DNA from 3 places in the Micromonospora sp. GCM10011541 genome. Region 1 is predicted to be linked to each of the others. Evidence: riboswitches for the same ligand, from Rfam matches in the RefSeq annotation. Region 1 holds a riboswitch; each other region holds the start of a gene.

Region 1 (5,843 bases):
GCGGCCCGGACGCGTCCGCCACGAGCTGAGCCGCCCGCTCAGGACGGGCGTCCGGCGGCGACGGGCCGGCGGCGGCCGGCCGGGGCTCCGCGGCGGCCCCACGGTTTGTAGGTGGAGAGCACGGTGGCGACGAGCAGCACGCTGGTCGAGACCGCCGGCGGGATCACCAGGTCCAGCCGGTCCCGGCTGGTCACCGCCGGGCCCAGCTCGGCGAGCCCGCGCACGGTCGGCGTCAGCAGCAGCAGGACCAGGCCGAGCATGACCGTGGTGAGCACGAACTTGACCAGCACCCAGCGCCAGCGCAGCAGCCCCCACGGGGTGAGCAGCGAACTCGCCACCCCGACCAGCCACACCACGACGCTCAGCGGCGCGAAGAGGTACGTGACGACGAGCCCCGCGGTGGGGTAGACCACCGCGGAGTCGGCGCCACGCAGGCCGGCGACGCCGAGGGTGAGCAACACCAGGTCCGCGCCGAGCCAGCCCAGCGCGGTGACCAGGTGCAGGGTCAGCAGGGCCTTGCGGGCGGCGGGGGAGAGTCGGCTCATGCCGTCGATGCTGGTCCGCCGGCCGGGCCGCGTCGTGGGGCCGACGGCGACATCCGGCGTACGTCGGGGGGCGTAGCCGGGGGCGACCCGTCCGGCGACGGGTCACCCCCAGGGCTCAGTAGACGGACAGGTGCACGTGGTTGGTGTGGTCGCTGGACGGGTCGCCGTTGCCGCCGCTGTACGACTTCCAGCCGCTGCTCGGCAGCCAGATCTGCTTGAACCAGATCACGTAGAGCACGGCCAGCGCGTCGGAGTTGCGGATGAAGTACGCCGCCAGGTTGTTGCCGTACGTCCGGTCGCCACCGCTGGCGACCCCGCCGAAGCCGTCGGACTGCGCGGCGAAGTCGCACGCCCGGCCCTTGGGGTGCTCACCCGAGCCGCTGGGTCGGTAGCAGGAGACGTACCGGGTGAACCCGGCCGACTTGGCCTCCTTGAGCGCGTGCAGGGTGCGCGGGGTGATGCAGCCGTCGGCCGGGGTGGGGTCGTTGACGCTGCACGACTCGGGCGGCCAGGAGCCGTCGGAGTTGCGCGGCGCCGGGTCGGCGTTCGCGGTGGAGGTGCCCCGGATGCCGCCGCTGCCGCCGCTCGCGGCGCGGTCGTTCGCCACCTCCAGCGCGCGTTCGGCCTGCTGCTTGCGCTTGGCCATCACCGCGACCTGCCTGCGCTGTTCCTGGATCTCGGCGTTCAGCGCCGTCCGGGTCGCCGTCGCGCGGTCCCGGGTCTCGATCAGGTCGTGCAGCGCCCGGTCCTCGTTGGCGGCGACCTGGCCCAGCGCGGCGGCGCGGTCCATGAAGCCTTCCGGGCTGTCGCTGGCGAGCAGCGCCGCCGCGGTGCCGAGCCGGCCGGTCCGGTACGCGACCCCGGCGATCTCGCCGACCTTGGTGTCGCGGACGCTCAGCTCGGCATTGATCGTGGTGAACTGGTCGGTGAGCTGCTTCTGCCGCCCGACGGAGCGGGCCAGCGCGGCCTTCGCCTCCAGCCAGCCCTTGCTGGCCGCGTCGAGCTGAGCGCGCAGCGCCGGGGTGCCGCCCTCGTCGTCGCCGGGGGCGGCGGCGACGAGCCCGGCCGGGGGTGCCGCCACGGCGGGGCCGATCGGCGCGGTGGCGAGGCCGAGCGCGAGCGTCGCCACGAGCAGGGCCGCCAACCGGGCGGCCGTCCGTCGTACAGGTGCCACTGCTGCCATTCAGGTTTCCTTCCGTCAGCCGCCGACCGGGTTAGCTGACGGGTTCGGGACGGAAGATCCCTACCGCTGGCGCGGATGCACCCCACGAACATGGTTCCCCGGTTCGCCGCGGGCGGCGATTAGGCGGCGGCCACCGCAGGCGCCGGTGGGCGCCGCCCGGCGGAGGCCGGGGCCGAGCCTACCGGTGGTGCCCCGGCCCGGCCCGGTGAGCTAAGGGCACGACCGGGGGCAAAACCGGCATGAGTGCACAATACCCACACTGATTTAAGTTTGCCCTAATTACCACTCGACCGCACCACAGGCCCCAGGTGACGCCCCGGGCTCGATCTGCAACGTCGCGTGATCGATCCGGAAGTCCTCGTGCAGGGCGGTCCGGGCGGCGGACAGCACCTCGCCCACCTCGGCGCCCGGGCACATGGTCAGGTGCGCGGAGGCCACCTCCATGCCCGAGGTCAACGTCCAGACGTGCAGGTCGTGCACCTCGGCGACGCCGGGCACCGAGGCCAGCCGGTCGTGCACCGCGGTCACCTGGAGGTGCTCCGGGGCGGCCTGCACCAGGATGCGCAGCGCCGCCCGCCCCAGCCGCCAGGTGCGGGGCAGGATGAACAGCCCGATCGCGACGGCGACGAGGGGGTCCGCCCACCACCAGTCGGTGAGCGCGATGACCAGCGCGGCGCCGATCACCCCGAGCGAGCCGAGCAGGTCGCCCAGCACCTCCAGGTACGCCCCGCGCAGGTTGATGCTCTCCTCCGCCCCGCCGCGCAGCAGAGCGAAGGCGGCGACGTTGGCCAGCAGGCCGAGCACCGCCACCGCGAGCATGGGGCCGGCCAGCACCTCCGGCGGCTCGCCGAACCGGCGTACCGCCTCGACCAGCACGTAGACCGCGACGGCGCCGAGCAGCACCGCGTTGGCCAGGGCGGCCAGCACCTCGAGCCGGTAGAGCCCGAAGGTGCGCTGCGGGTCGGTGTCGGCGTGCCGGGTGGCGGTGATCGCGGCGAGGGCCATGCCGATGCCCAGCACGTCGGTGAACATGTGCCCGGCGTCGGAGAGCAGGGCCAGCGAGCCGGTGGCGAACGCGGTGACCGCCTCGACCAGCATCAGGGCGGTGAGCAGCCCGAAGGCGGCCCAGAGTCGACCCCGGTGGCGGTAGGCGGCGTTGGTCACCGCCCCGCTGTGGTCATGACCTGCGCCCACGCCCACACCCTTTCGCCCTCGCCCCGGCCGGGCCCAATCTATGTTCACATCGCTATGTATGCAACTGAACGACCGGCGTCCGCCCGCTCGCGGTCGAAGCCCTGCTCAGCCCAGCGCGTCGAGGGTGGTGAGCCGCTGCGTGGCCCGGGAGAGCGCCACGTAGAGGGTCCGTACGCCGGAGCCCGGATCCGCCCGGATCTCGCTCGGCGCGACCAGCACCACCCCGTCGTACTCCATGCCCTTCGCCTGGAGGCTCGTCACCACCTGGAGCCGGGCACCGCCCAGCTCGCCGAGCCAGCCGGCCACCTCATCCCGGCGCGGCACCGGGGTGATCACCCCGACCGTCCCCTCGACCTCGGCCAGCAGGGTCCGGGCCGCCGCCACGGTGGCCGCCGACAGCCCGGCGGCCGGCACGGTCCGCTCCACCGGCTCGATGCCGGTGGAGCGCACCGCGGTGGGCAGCGGCAGGTCCGGGTAGAGCCGGCGGATCTCCGCCGCCGCCACCGCGAAGATCTCCGCCGAGTTGCGGTAGTTGGTGGTCAGCGTGAACTGGTGCCGGCGGCGTCGTCCCAGCGCCTGGTCCCGCGCCCGGGTCAGCTCCTCCGGGTCACCGGTCCAGGCGGTCTGCGCCGGGTCGCCCACCACCGTCCAGGAGGCCAGCCGGCCGCGGCGGCCGATCATGCGCCACTGCATCGGCGAGACGTCCTGCGCCTCGTCGACCACCACGTGCGCGTACTCCCGGTAGTCCTCCGGCCGCTCCCGGGCCGCGGCGCGGGCGGCCCGCTGCCGGTCCGCGAACGTGCTCAGCTCCCGGACCCCGCCGGCGAGCTGGAACGGGTCGCGCTTCGCCTTCGCCGGCCGCACCGGCTTGCCGAGTAGCGCGTCCAGCTCGTCCAGCAGCGCGATGTCCGCGATGGTCAGCCCCGCAGTGTCCAGGCTCCGGTACGCCTCGGTCAGCAGCCGGATCTCCGCCCCGGACAGGATGCCGCCGGCGTACCGGCGCAGCCGCTCCGGCCGGGCCAACCAGCCCAGCACGTGCCGCGGATGCAGCCGGGGCCACCAGGCCTTCAGGAACTCCCGGAACTCCGGCCGGTCGATGATCTCGTCCTCGAACGCGCGCTGCTCCGGCAGCCGGCCGACCCGCAACTGGCGAGCCTGGGCGTAGAGCGCCGCGAGGACCCCGTCGAAGCCGGCCCGGCGCACCTCGTTGCGGCGCGCGCCCCGGGGCAGCGCCCGGTCCCGGATGCCGTCCAGCTCCCGGCGCTCCAGCCGGAGCAGCTCGCCCCGGTAGAGCAGCCGCAGCTCGCCCGGCGAGTCCGGCACCGTGTCCCGGACCGCGCGCTCCAACACCCGGCGCATCCGCAGCGACCCCTTCACCGCCGCCACGTCGGGGGAGTCCGTCCGGGACGCCGACATGCCCGGGAAGAGCGAGCCGAGCGAGTGCAGGGTGGCCGTCTCCTCGCCCAGCGAGGGCAGCACCGAGGCGATGTACTCCACGAAGACGCTCGACGGGCCGACGACCAGGATGCCGCCGCCGGCGTACCGGCTGCGGTCCGAGTAGAGCAGGTACGCCGCCCGGTGCAGCGCCACCGCCGTCTTGCCGGTGCCCGGGCCGCCGGAGACGATCGTGACGCCCGAGCCGGGGGAGCGGATCGCCTCGTCCTGCTCCCGTTGGATGGTCGCCACGATGTCCCGCATGCCGCGACCGGTGGCCCGGGACAGGGTGGCGAGCAGCGCCCCGTCGCCGACCACCGCCATGTCCGCCGGCGCCGCGGCCGGATCGAGCAGGTCGTCCTCGATCCGGGTCACCTTCTCCGCCGACGACTGGATGGTGCGCCGCCGCACCACGCCCATCGGCTCAGCCGGCGTCGCCTGGTAGAAGGCCGCGGCCGCCGGCGCCCGCCAGTCCACCACCAGGGTCTCGGCGTTCTCGCCGCGCACCCCGAGCCGCCCGACGTGCAGCACCTGCCGGGTACGCAGGTCGAGCCGGCCGAAGACCAGCCCCTCGTGCTCGGCGTCCAGCGCGTGCCGGCGCTGCGCGGCGTGGAAGACCATCGCGTCCCGCTCGACCAGCGCCCCGAAGTTGCCCACCCGGGCCAACCGGTAGCCCTCCCGCTCGGCGTCGGCGGCCGACCGGCGCAGCTCCGCCAGCCGGGCGTACACCCGGTCGAGATGCCGCTGTTCGGCGGCCATCTCCCGGTCCAGGGTGGTCTGGTCGGTCAACGCGGCAACTCCTGTGGTCCGGGCGGCGGGCACGGTGGCTGAATGAGGGTACGGGCCGGCCTTCCGGCCCGTGCCAGGGCCATGCCGGTCCGCACTCCCGCCCCGTCCGGGTTGCCCGTTATCCGGCCGTTCCCACCCCGGCCGCCGGGCGATCGCCGGCGCGGCTGCCGTCCGGCGCCGGCCGCTCCAGCACCTGCCGGAGCACCGCGGCCAGCGCCGCGTTCACCTCGTCCGGCCGCTCCATCATCAGCATGTGCCCGGCGCCCGGGCAGACCGTCAGCTCGGTGGTCGGCAGCGCGGCGGCGATCGACTCGGCGCACGGCGGCGGGGTGAGCCGGTCCCGGTCGCCGACCAGCGCGGCGGCCGGCAGGTGGCCCAGCGCGGCCAGCGTGTCGAGCCGGTGCTGGGCGCCGATCGAGGCGCGGAACCCGCCGATCGAGCGCAGCGAGGCGTGCGCCACCGCCGAGGTGACCAGCCGGATGTCCGCCGGGTCGCAGCGGTCGCCGAAGAGCATCCAGCGGATGCTGGGGCGCAGCGCGCGCAGCAGCGCCCGGGGCGGCCGCCAGGACCCGCACCGGGCCAGCACCCCGGCGCCGGTGGTCTCGGCGAGCCGGATCAACCGGGCGATCCGGGGCGACAGGCCGTAGACGGTGTGCGTGTGCCCCTCGGCGGTGGTCGAGACGAAGACCAGCCCGGCG
Region 2 (5,843 bases), on a different contig from region 1:
GTCACGCACCTGCCCGAGTTCCTGGCGCAGGTGGTCGTGCACGTCGACCAGGTGTGCGCCGACGGCCTGGGCGTGCGGGGTGTAGACGTGCCCGGCCGGCGGCGGCGGGGCGGCCGGGCGGGTGGACTCGTCCCACAGTTGATGGTCGGTCAGCCGTACCCCCGGATCCGGGGTGGCGGTGACGGCGAGCGTGGTGGGGCCGCCGGCCTGGACCGCCTCGCGCTGCTCCTCGACGGCCTCGGCGCGGCTGCCGGGCTCGGCGCGCTCGGCGGCGACCAGCTCGCGTACGGCGGGCGCCACCTCCTGCGCGAAGAGCTGGATGGCGGTGGGGTCGTCGGCGGCGAGGACGAACCCGGACGTGCCGTGGTCGAGGGCGAGGCCGGCCAGCTCCTCCACCCACTGCTCCGGCGGCCCGACGAGGAAGCCGGAGCGGGACGGGGTGAACCGCCCGGAGACGTTGAGCAGCCGCCGTACCGACCGGGGATCCCGCCCCGCCGCCTCGGCGCCGTCATCGACCAGCGCGTTGAGCTCGGCCAGCTCGGCCGGCCCCTTGGGCAGGTACGCCAGCGACGGCAGCCAGCCGTCCGCCGCCCGGCCGACCAGCCGCAGCATCCGCGGCTTGTACGCGCCGACCCAGATCCCCACCTCGTGCGCCGGCGCGGGCCCGCGTTTCGCGCCGACCACCCGGTAGTGCTCCCCGTCGACCCGGACCATGCCCCGCCGGTCGGTGGCCCAGACCTCCCGGACGACCCGGATCGCCTCGTCCAGCGCGTCCACCGCCTGGCCGGGCGTGCGGCGACGTCCCCCGGCGGCCTCGATCGCCTCCCAGAAGGCGCCCGCGCCGAGGCCCAGCTCGACCCGGCCGCCGGTGAGCAGGTCCAGACTGGCCACGCTGCGGGCCAGCACCACCGGCTGGCGCAGCGGCAGGTTCAGCACGTTGCCGGCGAGGCGGATCCGGCTGGTCGCCGCCGCCAGGTACGACATCAGCGTCCAGGTGTCGAGGAGATTCGGCTGGTACGGGTGGTCCTGGAAGGTGGCGAGGTCCAGGCCGACCTGCTCACAGAGCTTGGCGAGGGCGACCACCCGCGCCGGGTCGGCGGCGGCGGGCGTGAGGAAGCCGCCGAAGATCAGCTCGTGCCCGTAGTCGGTCATGTCCGCTCCGCCACCTCGCCCCGATCCGCGCCGCCGGTGGGTCGTCGGCTGCGTCGTGCCGGCGGACCCCGCCACCGTAGCCCTGGCCGGCAGCCGGTGCTCACGAGCCCTGGCCGGCAGCCGGTGCTCACGGGACCGGAGGAATCGGCAGGATTGTTCACAGCTCGGGTCGTTCAGCGGTGTCCGTCGATGTCCGGGTGGCATATGGTGCCGGACAACGGCATGACCGTTCCTCCGGGAGGAGTGACCTGTGACCCGCCACCACCGTGTCCGCCGTCCGTTCAGCCTCGCCCTGCTCCTCGTCGCCGTGACCGCCCTGGCCGTGCCCGCGCGCCCGGCCAACGCCGCCACCTACCCGTACCAGGACCCGACCCTGCCCGTCGCCACCCGCGTCGCCGACCTGCTCGCCCGGATGACCCTGGACGAGAAGATCGGCCAGATGACCCAGGCCGAGCGGGGCTCGGTGACCGCCGCCGACCTGACCACCTACCGGCTGGGCTCGATCCTTTCCGGTGGCGGCTCCGCGCCCTCGCCCAACACCGCCACCAGCTGGGCCGACATGTACGACGGCTTCCAGCGGGGCGCCCTCGCTACTCCGCTCGCCATTCCGATGATCTACGGGGTGGACGCGGTGCACGGGCACAACAACGTGGTCGGCGCGACCATCTTCCCGCACAACATCGGCCTCGGGGCGACCCGCGACCCGGCCCTGGTCCAGCAGATCGGCCAGGCGGTGGCCGAGGAGGTCTCCGGCACCGGTGTCGACTGGGACTTCGCGCCGTGCCTCTGCGTGGCCCGCGACGACCGCTGGGGCCGCACCTACGAATCGTTCGGCGAGACGCCGGACCTCCCCTCCGACATGACCACGCTGATCACCGGGCTCCAGGGCCCGTCACTCGGCGGGCCCACGTCAGTGCTGGCCACCGCCAAGCACTACCTCGGCGACGGGGGCACCGCGGGCGGCGACGACCAGGGCGACACCCGGCTGACCGAGGCCGAGTTGCGGACCGTCCACCTACCACCGTTCCAGGCCGCGGTGCAGCGCGGCGTCGGGTCGGTGATGATCTCCTACAGCAGCTGGAACGGCGTGAAGATGCACGGCAACCGGTACCTGATCACCACCGTCCTCAAGGGTGAGCTCGGCTTCACCGGCTTCGTCGTCTCCGACTGGAACGGCATCGACCAGATCGACGGCGCCGCCGGCTTCACCGCCGCCGAGGTCACCGCCGCGGTCAACGCCGGCATCGACATGGTGATGGTGCCCGCCGCCTGGAAGACCTTCATCAGCACCCTGCGTGCCGAGGTGCAGAACGGCCACGTGCCGCTGAGCCGGATCGACGACGCGAACCGGCGGATCCTGACCAAGAAGTTCGAGCTGGGCCTCTTCGAGCGGCCGTACACGGATCGGAGCTGGACCCCCACGGTCGGCAGCGTCAGCCACCGCGCGCTCGCCCGGCAGGCCGTCCGCGAGTCGCAGGTGCTGCTGAAGAACACCGGCAGCGTGCTGCCGCTGGCCCGGGCCGACAACAAGATCTTCGTGGCTGGCCGGAACGCGGACAACATCGGCAACCAGAGTGGTGGCTGGACCATCTCCTGGCAGGGTTCCTCCGGCAACATCACGCCGGGCACCACGATCCTGCAGGGCATCCGGGCCGCGGTCGGTCCGACCACGACGGTCACCTACAACCAGCGCGGCACCGGTATCGACGGCAGCTACCGGGCCGCGATCGCCGTCGTCGGCGAGACGCCGTACGCCGAGGGCCAGGGCGACCGGACCGGCAGCATGAGCCTGGACCGGGAGGACCTGCGCACCATCGCCACCCTGCGCAACGCCGGCGTGCCGGTGATCGTGGTGCTGGTGTCCGGCCGGCCGATGGACATCGCCACCGAGCTGCCCAGATGGGACGCGCTGCTGGCGTCCTGGCTGCCGGGCACCGAGGGTGCCGGCGTGGCCGACGTCCTCTTCGGCGCCGCGCCCACCGGGAAACTGCCGATGACCTGGATGAACTCGGTCAGCCAGCAGCCCATAAACGCCGGTGACGGGCAGGTTCCGCTCTTCGCCCAAGGCTACGGCCTGACGTACTGAACGGGTCCGCGGAGGCCGTCGGGCAGTCGACCCGGCGGCCTCCCTATTGCATGTTCGGGAGCGTCGCAACTCGGAAATCCCCGCCTTCGCTCGGCCGGGTGAAGAACTTCACAAGAAGTGGGCGATCGTCCGAAATCATTCCTAACGTCGTATCCGTTCGCGATCGCGGACACCACGGACCGGTAACGCCTAATTCCGCCGCCGGCCCCGTGGTACCTGGACCTCAGGCGGGAGCGGGGGACCCACACGTTCCTCGGTGCTCGACACCTCGGGGTGAAGCCGCCGACCGGCGGCCGGGCTCCTCGGCCCGAACCCGACAGCTCACCTCGTCGGCGTGGAGGAAATCCATGGCAACTGAACACAGCGCACGTCACCGCCGGACCGGCCGCCGTCGGGTCGCCGTCGGGGCGCTCGTCGTCGGCGCGGCCACCGGTGCCGCCGCGATCCTCGGCCCGGCCGCGCCGGCCAGCGCGGCCAGCGTGAACTGGGACGCCATCGCCCAGTGCGAGTCCGGCGGCAACTGGCACATCAACACCGGCAACGGCTACTACGGTGGCCTGCAGTTCTCCAAGGGCACCTGGAACGGCTACGGCGGCCAGAAGTACGCCAGCCGGGCCGATCTGGCCAGCCGCGGCGAGCAGATCGCGATCGCCGAGAAGGTCCTCGACGGGCAGGGCATCGGTGCCTGGCCGGTCTGCGGCAAAAAGGGCGGCTCGACCAAGCGCTACTCCACCAGGGACTCCGGGTCGGCGTCCCGTTCGGACTCCGGCAGCAAGTCCAAGGCGAAGAAGCGCTCCTCGCGGAGCGAGCGGCCGGCCACCCGCAGCCACCGGCGTACCGCGCCGGCCTCGGGCGGCTCGGGCACCTACGTGGTCAAGCCGGGCGACACGCTGTCGATGATCGCCGACGCGCGGGACCTGGCCGGCGGCTGGCACGCGCTGTACGAGCGCAACAAGCGCGTGGTCGGCGACGATCCGGGCCTGATCTTCCCGGGTCAGCGGCTGCGCCTGCGCTGACGTACCACCGGCTCCGGCCCACGGGCCGGAGCCGGCGCAGCGGACGAACGCCCGGCCGGAGCACCGGCCGGGCGTTCGCCGTCCGGAATGGTGGAGGGGACGCCGAGGTGGCGGGCGGGCCGGGTGGCGGATTGCTATCGTCACGGTGCTCGGAAAGGACGTGAAGAAAGCGCGGGTATGACCAACGAACCGTTCTCCGCGGCCGCGAGCCTGGATGAACTGCTGACCCGGACCCAGCAGGCGTTGTCGGCGATGCGCTCCCGGCCCGTCGAGCACCCCGACGGCGATGCGGAGGAACTGCTGCGCGCCGACGGCACGGCGGCCGACGGGCTGGTGCGAGCCGTGGTCGTCCAGGGTGGACGGCTGGAGTCCGTCACCGTCGACCCGCGGCTGTCGGCGGCGGGCGTCGAGGCCGTCTGCGGGCACATCGTGGTGGCCGTCAACGCCGCCCTCGCCGACCTCGAAGCCCAGGTCAGCGCCTCGGCACGGGCCGACGCGGACGCCCTGGCCGCGCGGCTCGGCGGCCTGCGAGAGCAGTCCAGGCGGCAGATGGAGATGTTCAGCCAGGCGATGGAACACGCCGCGGCCCGGCTGGGCGGCGGCCGGCCGGACTGACCCGCGCCGGCCGACCGAGGCGCGCCCGGGCCGGCAGAATGTCGGTGCCCGGTTCAGGATCCCGGCATGGAGAAACCGCGGATCGTGACGGCCGAGGAGTGCCAGCGGGAGCGCGACGAGCTGCTCAAGGCCGAGAAGGAAGCCACCCGGGCGCTGGACGCGCTGGCCGCGCGGCGTCGTCGCCTCCCGATGGTCAAGTTCGACCACGGGTACGCGTTCGAGTCGCCGACCGGCAGGAAGAGGCTGCTCGACCTCTTCGAGGGGCGGCGACAGCTCGGCGAAGCGGTCGGTCGCCGGGAGGACGACGACCGACCGCTTCCCTTGATGATCAGCTCAGGTTGAGCGCGGTGTCGTCGATCACGAAGGACGTCTGCAGCGAGCTGTCCTCCACACCGCTGAACGAGATGGTCGCGGTGGTGCCGGCCAGCGACGAGACGTCGAAGGACTTCAGGACGTAGCCGGCGGCGGCGTTCACGTTGGAGTACGTCGCCAGGGTGGTGCTGCCGGCCTTGACGGTCAGCCTGTCGTAGACGGTGCTGCCCGACTCGGCCGTGTCGATGTGCAGGTAGAAGGAGAGCGTGGCCCGGCATCCGGCCGGGATGCTCACCGACTGCGACAGGGTGTCGGTGTGGGTCGAGCCGTACCCGTCGAGCCACGCCTTGTACGAACCGCTGCGCGCGGCCTGCCCGGTCGAGTTGGTGATGACCCCCGAGGTGGCGCTCCAGCCCACCGCACCGGACTCGAAGCCGGGGTTGGCCAGCTTCTGACCGGAGCAGCCGCCAGTGGGCGGCGGGGTGGTGCTGCCGCTGCAGGTCGGGTCACCGGCCTGCGCGGGCACGCTGACCGCGTCCCACGCGGCCTTGACCGTGTTGAACTCGGTGCAGCCGGTCGGGTAGAGGTTCTTCGCCGCCTGCAGCGTCCAGGTGCGGTACTTCAGGTACGACGAGGACGTCGTCTTCAGCAGCATCGCGTTG
Region 3 (5,843 bases), on a different contig from region 1:
CTGGATGGGCGTGGCCGCGGCCGAGCTGATGCGCCGGGGGCGCTGGCGGGGGCCGGGCCTGACCGCCGCCAGCCTGCTCTTCGTGGCCACCTGGGCGGTCGCCGCGCAGTGGATCCGGGCGGAACTCTGGGCGGGCCTGCTGGCGGTGGCGTACCTGCTGGTCATCACCGCCGCCGCCGACGCGGACGTGCGCGGCCGGCGCACCCCGTGGCGGTCCCGGCCGATGGTCTGGCTCGGTGAGGTCTCCTTCGCCTTCTACCTGGTGCACGTCTTCGTGATGGTCACCGTGCTCCGACTGACCGGTCACTACGGGGTCGGGCTGCCGGGCTGGTGGGGCCCGCTCGCCGTGCTCGGCTTCCTGGTGGTCAACCTGGTGCTCGCCGGGGCCCTGCACCGGTACGTCGAGATGCCGATGATGCGCCGGCTGGGACCGCCCCGCCGGGCCCGCGCGCGGAGCGCCCCGGCCGCCGTCACGCCGGCCCAGGTCGGACCCGCCACCGCCCGCGACGGGCAGGTCAGGCCGATCGAGTACGCCGGGCGGCGCGACCCGGCCTGAGGCGGGCCCCCGCTCCGCCCGTTCGCTGTCGGTCCATGCTGGTCAGTGCGGCGACCCGACTCGTGGCGACACGCCCGGCGGCGATGCGGCACCGCGCCGTCGGCGGTAGCGTGGGTCCGTGCTTCCGGTCGCGCTCACCTGTCCCCTGTGGTGGGTGGCGCGCTGGACGGCCCGCATGCTGGCCAGTCTCGCCGTCGCGGTCGCCTGCTCGCTCGGCGCCGCCACCCTGCCCGTCGGCGCGGCCGCCGCCGCCCAGGCGGCCCCGGTCGCCGAGCTGACCTCCGCGGTCCCGGCACCCTCCTGGTCCACGATTCCGCCGGCCCTCCAGCCCGGCGCCGTTCCCGAGCCCGGCGACCGGCCCGAGGATGCGGGCCGCGCCCCGAGCGGCGCAACCGCCTTCGACGCGGGCCTGGCGTTGCCCGGAGGGACCACCGCGGACCGGGGGCACGTCGCACGGGCGTCCACCAGCGCGGCTGCCGGCGACGTCGTGGCCGGGACCGGCCAGCAGGCCCTGCCGGTGGGCAACGGCTCCCCGCTGGCGGCTTGGCGGACCGTGGCCGCCGCGGTCTCGAAGGAGCGCGTCCCGCGCGGAACCGCCCCGGCGGCCCCCGGCTCGCGGGCCCCGCCGACCCGCTGACCGCCCGCGGGCCACGCCCGCAGCCGTTCTCCACCGAACCTCACCCCCGCACCCCGCCCGACGGCGGCCCGGTGGCGCCCATTCCGGTCGCGCCCCGCCGCGCCGGGGCGTGCGGACCTCCTCCGCCACATCGCTCCCGTGAGGTGCCCACCATGCAGACCGTTCTCTACCAGTTCCTGATCGAGATCCCGCAGGCCGCCGCCATCTGGTCGGCCCTGCTCCTGCTCGCCCTGGCCCTGCTCGCCGCGCTGGTCGCCCGCCCGGAGCGGGAGAGCCCGTCCGACGCCGAGCCGGTGCCCGACCCGGCCGCCGAGGAGGCGGCCCGCCTCGCCGACCTGCGCCGGTACGCCGACGAGGTGGCGGTGGCCGCCGCCGGGGCCGCGCAGACCGCGCGCCGACGGCGGGAGCAGTGGCTGCGCGCCCAGGACGAGGTCGACCGGGCCTGGCAGGCGTACGACGAAGCGGAGACCGCCGCCCGTCGGCTTGCCGGCGCCGCCGTGCTGCCCGCGCCGCGTACCCCGCGGACTCCGGCGGAGTACGCCACCCGGGAGCGGTGGCTGCACCACGCGGCGATGGGGGCGCACTGGCGGGGTGAGCTGTCGGCACGGCAACTCGCCGACGTCCTGGCGCACCGGAACGGGTGGGACCCGCGCCGGCACCCGGCGGAACAGGAGATCGTCCTCGCCCGGGTGGTACGCGACGTGCGGCGGGCCGGCTACCGCACGGCGGCCGAGCGGGAGCAGCGGGCCTGGCGGGACGCGGAACTGGCCGCCGAGGCGGCCCGCGCGCTGGCCGTCGAGGCGTACGCCGCCGCGGCGGCGCTGCGGCCCGGCCCGGCCCCGGTACGCCGGACGGAGTCGACGACCCAGGCCCTCGCCCCGGTGGCGGCCGGCGCGGCCCCGGCCCGTCCGGCACGCTGGCGGCCCGCACGGGTTGGCTGAATTGTGACCTGAAATTGGTGAGCCTGGTCACGCGAATCGGGAAACGGTCATCCGGGTCAGTCGGGGCTGATCCACCCCGCAATTTCCGGTCGCTCGCCACCCGATGTCCGATTGTGGCCCGACGGTTCCGTCATAACTGCTTGTCCCATTGAGTGACGTCAGTGACGGACTGTTCCGGTCAGAGTAATGGTGACCGAGGTTTAAGCAGGTGGGGGTGCTTGGCACGGGGGATACCCACCGGTAGTGTCAGCGCGTCCGGTGCGGTTTCCGATCGCAAGAAGCGACGCCGCGCCGACCCGCTCAATCGTGATCTCACGAACCGGGGACCCAGTGCACGTCCGGGGTGAATCCGCGAGCCACGGCCCGCGGTAGGGCGACTTCCCGCCCGAATCCGTCAGCTAACCCGGTAGGCGGTGTCGGAAGGAGTTCCAACATCGTGCAGTTCGATCCCATCCCCCGTCCGTCCCCCCGCCTCCACGGCGCCGCGGTGCCGTCGCTCGCCTGACCGGCGCGCTGACTCCGGCATCGGCCCTGCTGCCCGGTTGACCGGGCGCCCCCTTCCCGCGGTCGCACCGCCCATGATCCCTCGTCACGCGTGAGCTCCTCCGCGCGTCGGATCGGCGTGCGCCGCTCCCGCCTTCCGTGGAGGACCAAGATGAAGCACACCCTGAAGCGGCAGCTGCGGCGCCTCGCCACCGAGCGCCCGTACCAGATCGTGGCTGGCTCCGCCGCCGCGCTCGTGCTGGCCTCCGGCACCGGCGCCCTGCTCGCCGGCACCGGCGACGCGCCCGTCCGCCAGGAGACCACCGCCGCCGTCTCCGAGCTGGCCCCGCGTCTCGGCGACGTGGCCACCCGCAGCCAGGAGCGGATCGCCGCCGTCCCGTCGACCTCGCCCAGCCCCAAGGCGTCGCCGACGGCGACCTCGGCCAAGCCGGACCCGGACCTGACCCGCAAGGCGGCGCCGAAGCCGCCGTCGACCAAGGTCCTCGACTACACCTACGAGGCACAGACCGCCTACTGGAACTGCGGCCCGGCCGCGGTGCGCAACGCGCTCAGCGCCAGCGGCGTCGAGACCACCCAGGACGCGATGGTCGCCCCCCTGAACGCCGGTGAGAACGGCACCAACTCGGCCGAGGACACCACCCGCGGGCTCAACCAGATGGTCAAGGGCAACCCGTACCGGACCCACGTGATCCCCGGCCCGGCCACCCCGGCCCAGATGGACCAGCTCCAGGCCGACGTGGTCAAGGCCATCACCGACGGCCGCGGCGTGGTCGCCAACATCGTCGGCTCCGCCACCGACACCGACGGCGGCTGGCACTCGTTCCCCGGCGGTCACTACATCGCCGTGGTCGGCTACAAGAACGACGGCCGGACCGTGCGGATCGCCGACTCGGCGAACCCGGCGCTGCCGGCGTACTGGATCACCACGATCGACCTGGCGAACTGGATGGCCACCCGCGGCTACTCCGCCTGATCCACTCCGCGTCACCCGTCGGGCACCGGCTCCAGGAGCCGGTGCCCGACGTCGTATGCCCGACCGTCCGGGCCGCCGCCGGCTCTCGCGCGTGGTGTCCCACCGGTGGCACACTGCGCCCCATGGGCGACGAGACGGGTACCCGCCAGCTGTTGCTGCTGCACGGCCTGGGCGCCACCGGCGAGGTGTGGCTGCCCTGGGCGCCGCTGCTGGAGCGCCGGTGGGCGGGGCGGTGGCTCGCCCCCGACCTGGCCGGGCACGGTTGGTCGCCGCCGTTGCCGGCGTACACCTTCGCGGCGCTGGCCCGGCGGGTCGTGGATGGCCTGGCGCCGGTCGCCGACCGGCTGGGACCGCGGGACCGGCTCGTGGTGCTCGGGCACTCGCTCGGCGGGGTGGTGGCGTTGGCGCTGGCCGCCCGGCAGCTCGGCCTGGCCATCGAGGCGGTGGTCGGGCTGGGCATCAAGGCGGTCTGGTCGCCCGCCGAGCTGGACAAGGCCCGGGAGCTGGCCGAGCGGCCGGTCACCTGGTTCGCCAGCCGGGACGAGGCGGCCCGCCGTTACCTGCGGGTCTCCGGCCTCGCCGGCCTCTTCGCCCCGGACCACCCGGTGGTCGACGCCGGACTGCGCCGGGAGGACGGCCGCTGGCGGCTGGCGATGGACCCGGCCGCGTTCGGGGTCGGGGAGCCGCGGCTGGCGGCGCTGCTCGCGGCGACCGACGTGCCGGTGCTGCTGGCTCGCGGCGAGCACGATCCGATGGTGACCGACGCCCAGCAGGAGTTCGGCGTCCCGGTGGCCACCCTGCCCGGCCTGGGGCACAACGCCCACGTCGAGGACCCGGAGGCGGTCCTCGCCCTCCTCGACCCGTACCACTGATGCGCGGGCGGGCTGAGGTGGTTATATCTGATCATGATGCAGCCCATCCGCCGCCTTGCCTATGAGCTCTACGCCCGCCGTCTCCGCGCCCAGCTGGCTCATCAGACACTGCCGCGCCACGTTGCCATGCTGATGGACGGAAACCGCCGGTGGGCCCGGCAGATGGGCTTCGACGACCCCGGGCTGGGCCACCGGTACGGCGCGGAGCACATCCACGAGGTACTGGGCTGGTGTGCCGAGACGGGCATCCGCCACGTCACGCTCTTCGTCGCCTCCGTGGACAACATGCGCAAACGCGCGTCCGACGAGGTCGAGAACCTGATGCGGATGATCGAGGAGGTCGTCGCGGAGCCACTCCTGCGCCCGGCCAACCCGTGGCGGCTCCACCTGGCCGGCCGCGCGGACGTGCTACCCGACTCGACCCGCCACGCCCTGAAACTCGCCGAGGACGCCACCCGTGAGCGGGGCGCCCACTTCCACCTCACGGTCGCCATCGGCTACGACGGCCGCGAGGAGATCGTCAGTGCGGTTCGTTCGCTGCTGGAGGACGAGGCGAGAGCGGGCGCCGCACTCGACGACGTCGCGCAACGCCTCACCGCCGACGCCATCGCGGCGCGTCTGTACACCGGCGGCCAGCCCGACCCGGATCTGATCATCCGCACCAGCGGAGAACGTCGCATGTCCGGGTTCCTGCTCTGGCAGGCCGCCTACTCCGAGCTGTACTTCTGCGACGTGTACTGGCCCGGCTTCCGGAAGATCGATTTCCTGCGCGCCCTGCGCTCCTACTCCGCTCGTGGTCGACGATTCGGGGCGTGACCACCCGGACGAGCACCGTCGGACGCCGCGACGGAAGGACTGCTCAGGGCGTCGGGGACAGGGGGGAGCCGTGCTGGGTGACGGCGTCCGCGGCCCGGGGCGCCGGTGGGTTCCAGTCCGGTTCGAGCTGGCGGCGGGCGGCGTCGACGAACGCCTCCGCGTACGAGTCGGCCGGGAAGTCGCCGAGGTAGCGGCTCCGGGTGGCCCAGCGGTCGGCCGCCTTGGGGTCGGTGTCGAGCAGCTCCGCCAGCACATCGTCCACGTTGGACATGTCCCGGCGCAGCACGTAACCGGAGCCGGCCAGCGGGAACCGTTCGACGAAGTGCTCGCCGTCGACACCCATGTCGGTCACCGCGTACGGCTTGCCGGAGTAGAGGTAGTCCGAGATGACCCCGGAGACGTCCGAGACCAGCGCGTCCGAGCGGTTGACGCACTCGGTCAGGGTCAGCTCGCGGGTGGTCGCGCCCCAGAGGTGCGCCCGTCCCGTCCGGGCCTGGTCGGCGGCGAGCAGCTCGGTCAGCCGGGCGAGCTGCCGGGCCGAGGT

What was found. Region 1 has a riboswitch for cyclic di-AMP ahead of ACFOYX_RS06430 (hypothetical protein). Riboswitches for the same ligand answer to the same signal wherever they lie in the genome.
Region 2: it holds a riboswitch for cyclic di-AMP, as region 1 does, so the genes downstream of both, ACFOYX_RS14290 (transglycosylase family protein) here and ACFOYX_RS06430 (hypothetical protein) in region 1, are expected to answer to the same signal.
Region 3: it holds a riboswitch for cyclic di-AMP, as region 1 does, so the genes downstream of both, ACFOYX_RS16920 (C39 family peptidase) here and ACFOYX_RS06430 (hypothetical protein) in region 1, are expected to answer to the same signal.

Annotation. Positions count from the first base shown of each region.
Region 1 is NZ_JBHSBP010000010.1:436,027-441,869, reverse strand. It holds gene ACFOYX_RS06440 (SRPBCC family protein) at 1-29, shown strand, start outside; gene ACFOYX_RS06435 (hypothetical protein) at 39-545, opposite strand; gene ACFOYX_RS06430 (hypothetical protein) at 661-1,728, opposite strand; cyclic di-AMP (ydaO/yuaA leader) riboswitch at 1,733-1,864, opposite strand; gene ACFOYX_RS06425 (cation diffusion facilitator family transporter) at 2,008-2,922, opposite strand; gene ACFOYX_RS06420 (AAA family ATPase) at 3,028-5,145, opposite strand; gene ACFOYX_RS06415 (alpha/beta hydrolase) at 5,264-5,843, opposite strand, start outside.
Region 2 is NZ_JBHSBP010000035.1:70,691-76,533, reverse strand. It holds gene ACFOYX_RS14300 (LLM class flavin-dependent oxidoreductase) at 1-1,152, opposite strand, end outside; gene ACFOYX_RS14295 (glycoside hydrolase family 3 protein) at 1,403-3,238, shown strand; cyclic di-AMP (ydaO/yuaA leader) riboswitch at 3,415-3,588, shown strand; gene ACFOYX_RS14290 (transglycosylase family protein) at 3,586-4,254, shown strand; gene ACFOYX_RS14285 (YbaB/EbfC family nucleoid-associated protein) at 4,432-4,869, shown strand; gene ACFOYX_RS14280 (DUF899 family protein) at 4,936-5,211, shown strand; gene ACFOYX_RS14275 (M4 family metallopeptidase) at 5,198-5,843, opposite strand, start outside.
Region 3 is NZ_JBHSBP010000047.1:71,724-77,566, reverse strand. It holds gene ACFOYX_RS16935 (acyltransferase) at 1-556, shown strand, start outside; gene ACFOYX_RS16930 (hypothetical protein) at 675-1,193, shown strand; gene ACFOYX_RS16925 (hypothetical protein) at 1,346-2,134, shown strand; cyclic di-AMP (ydaO/yuaA leader) riboswitch at 2,422-2,562, shown strand; gene ACFOYX_RS16920 (C39 family peptidase) at 2,790-3,611, shown strand; gene ACFOYX_RS16915 (alpha/beta fold hydrolase) at 3,734-4,483, shown strand; gene uppS (polyprenyl diphosphate synthase) at 4,517-5,299, shown strand; gene ACFOYX_RS16905 (CDP-glycerol glycerophosphotransferase family protein) at 5,343-5,843, opposite strand, start outside.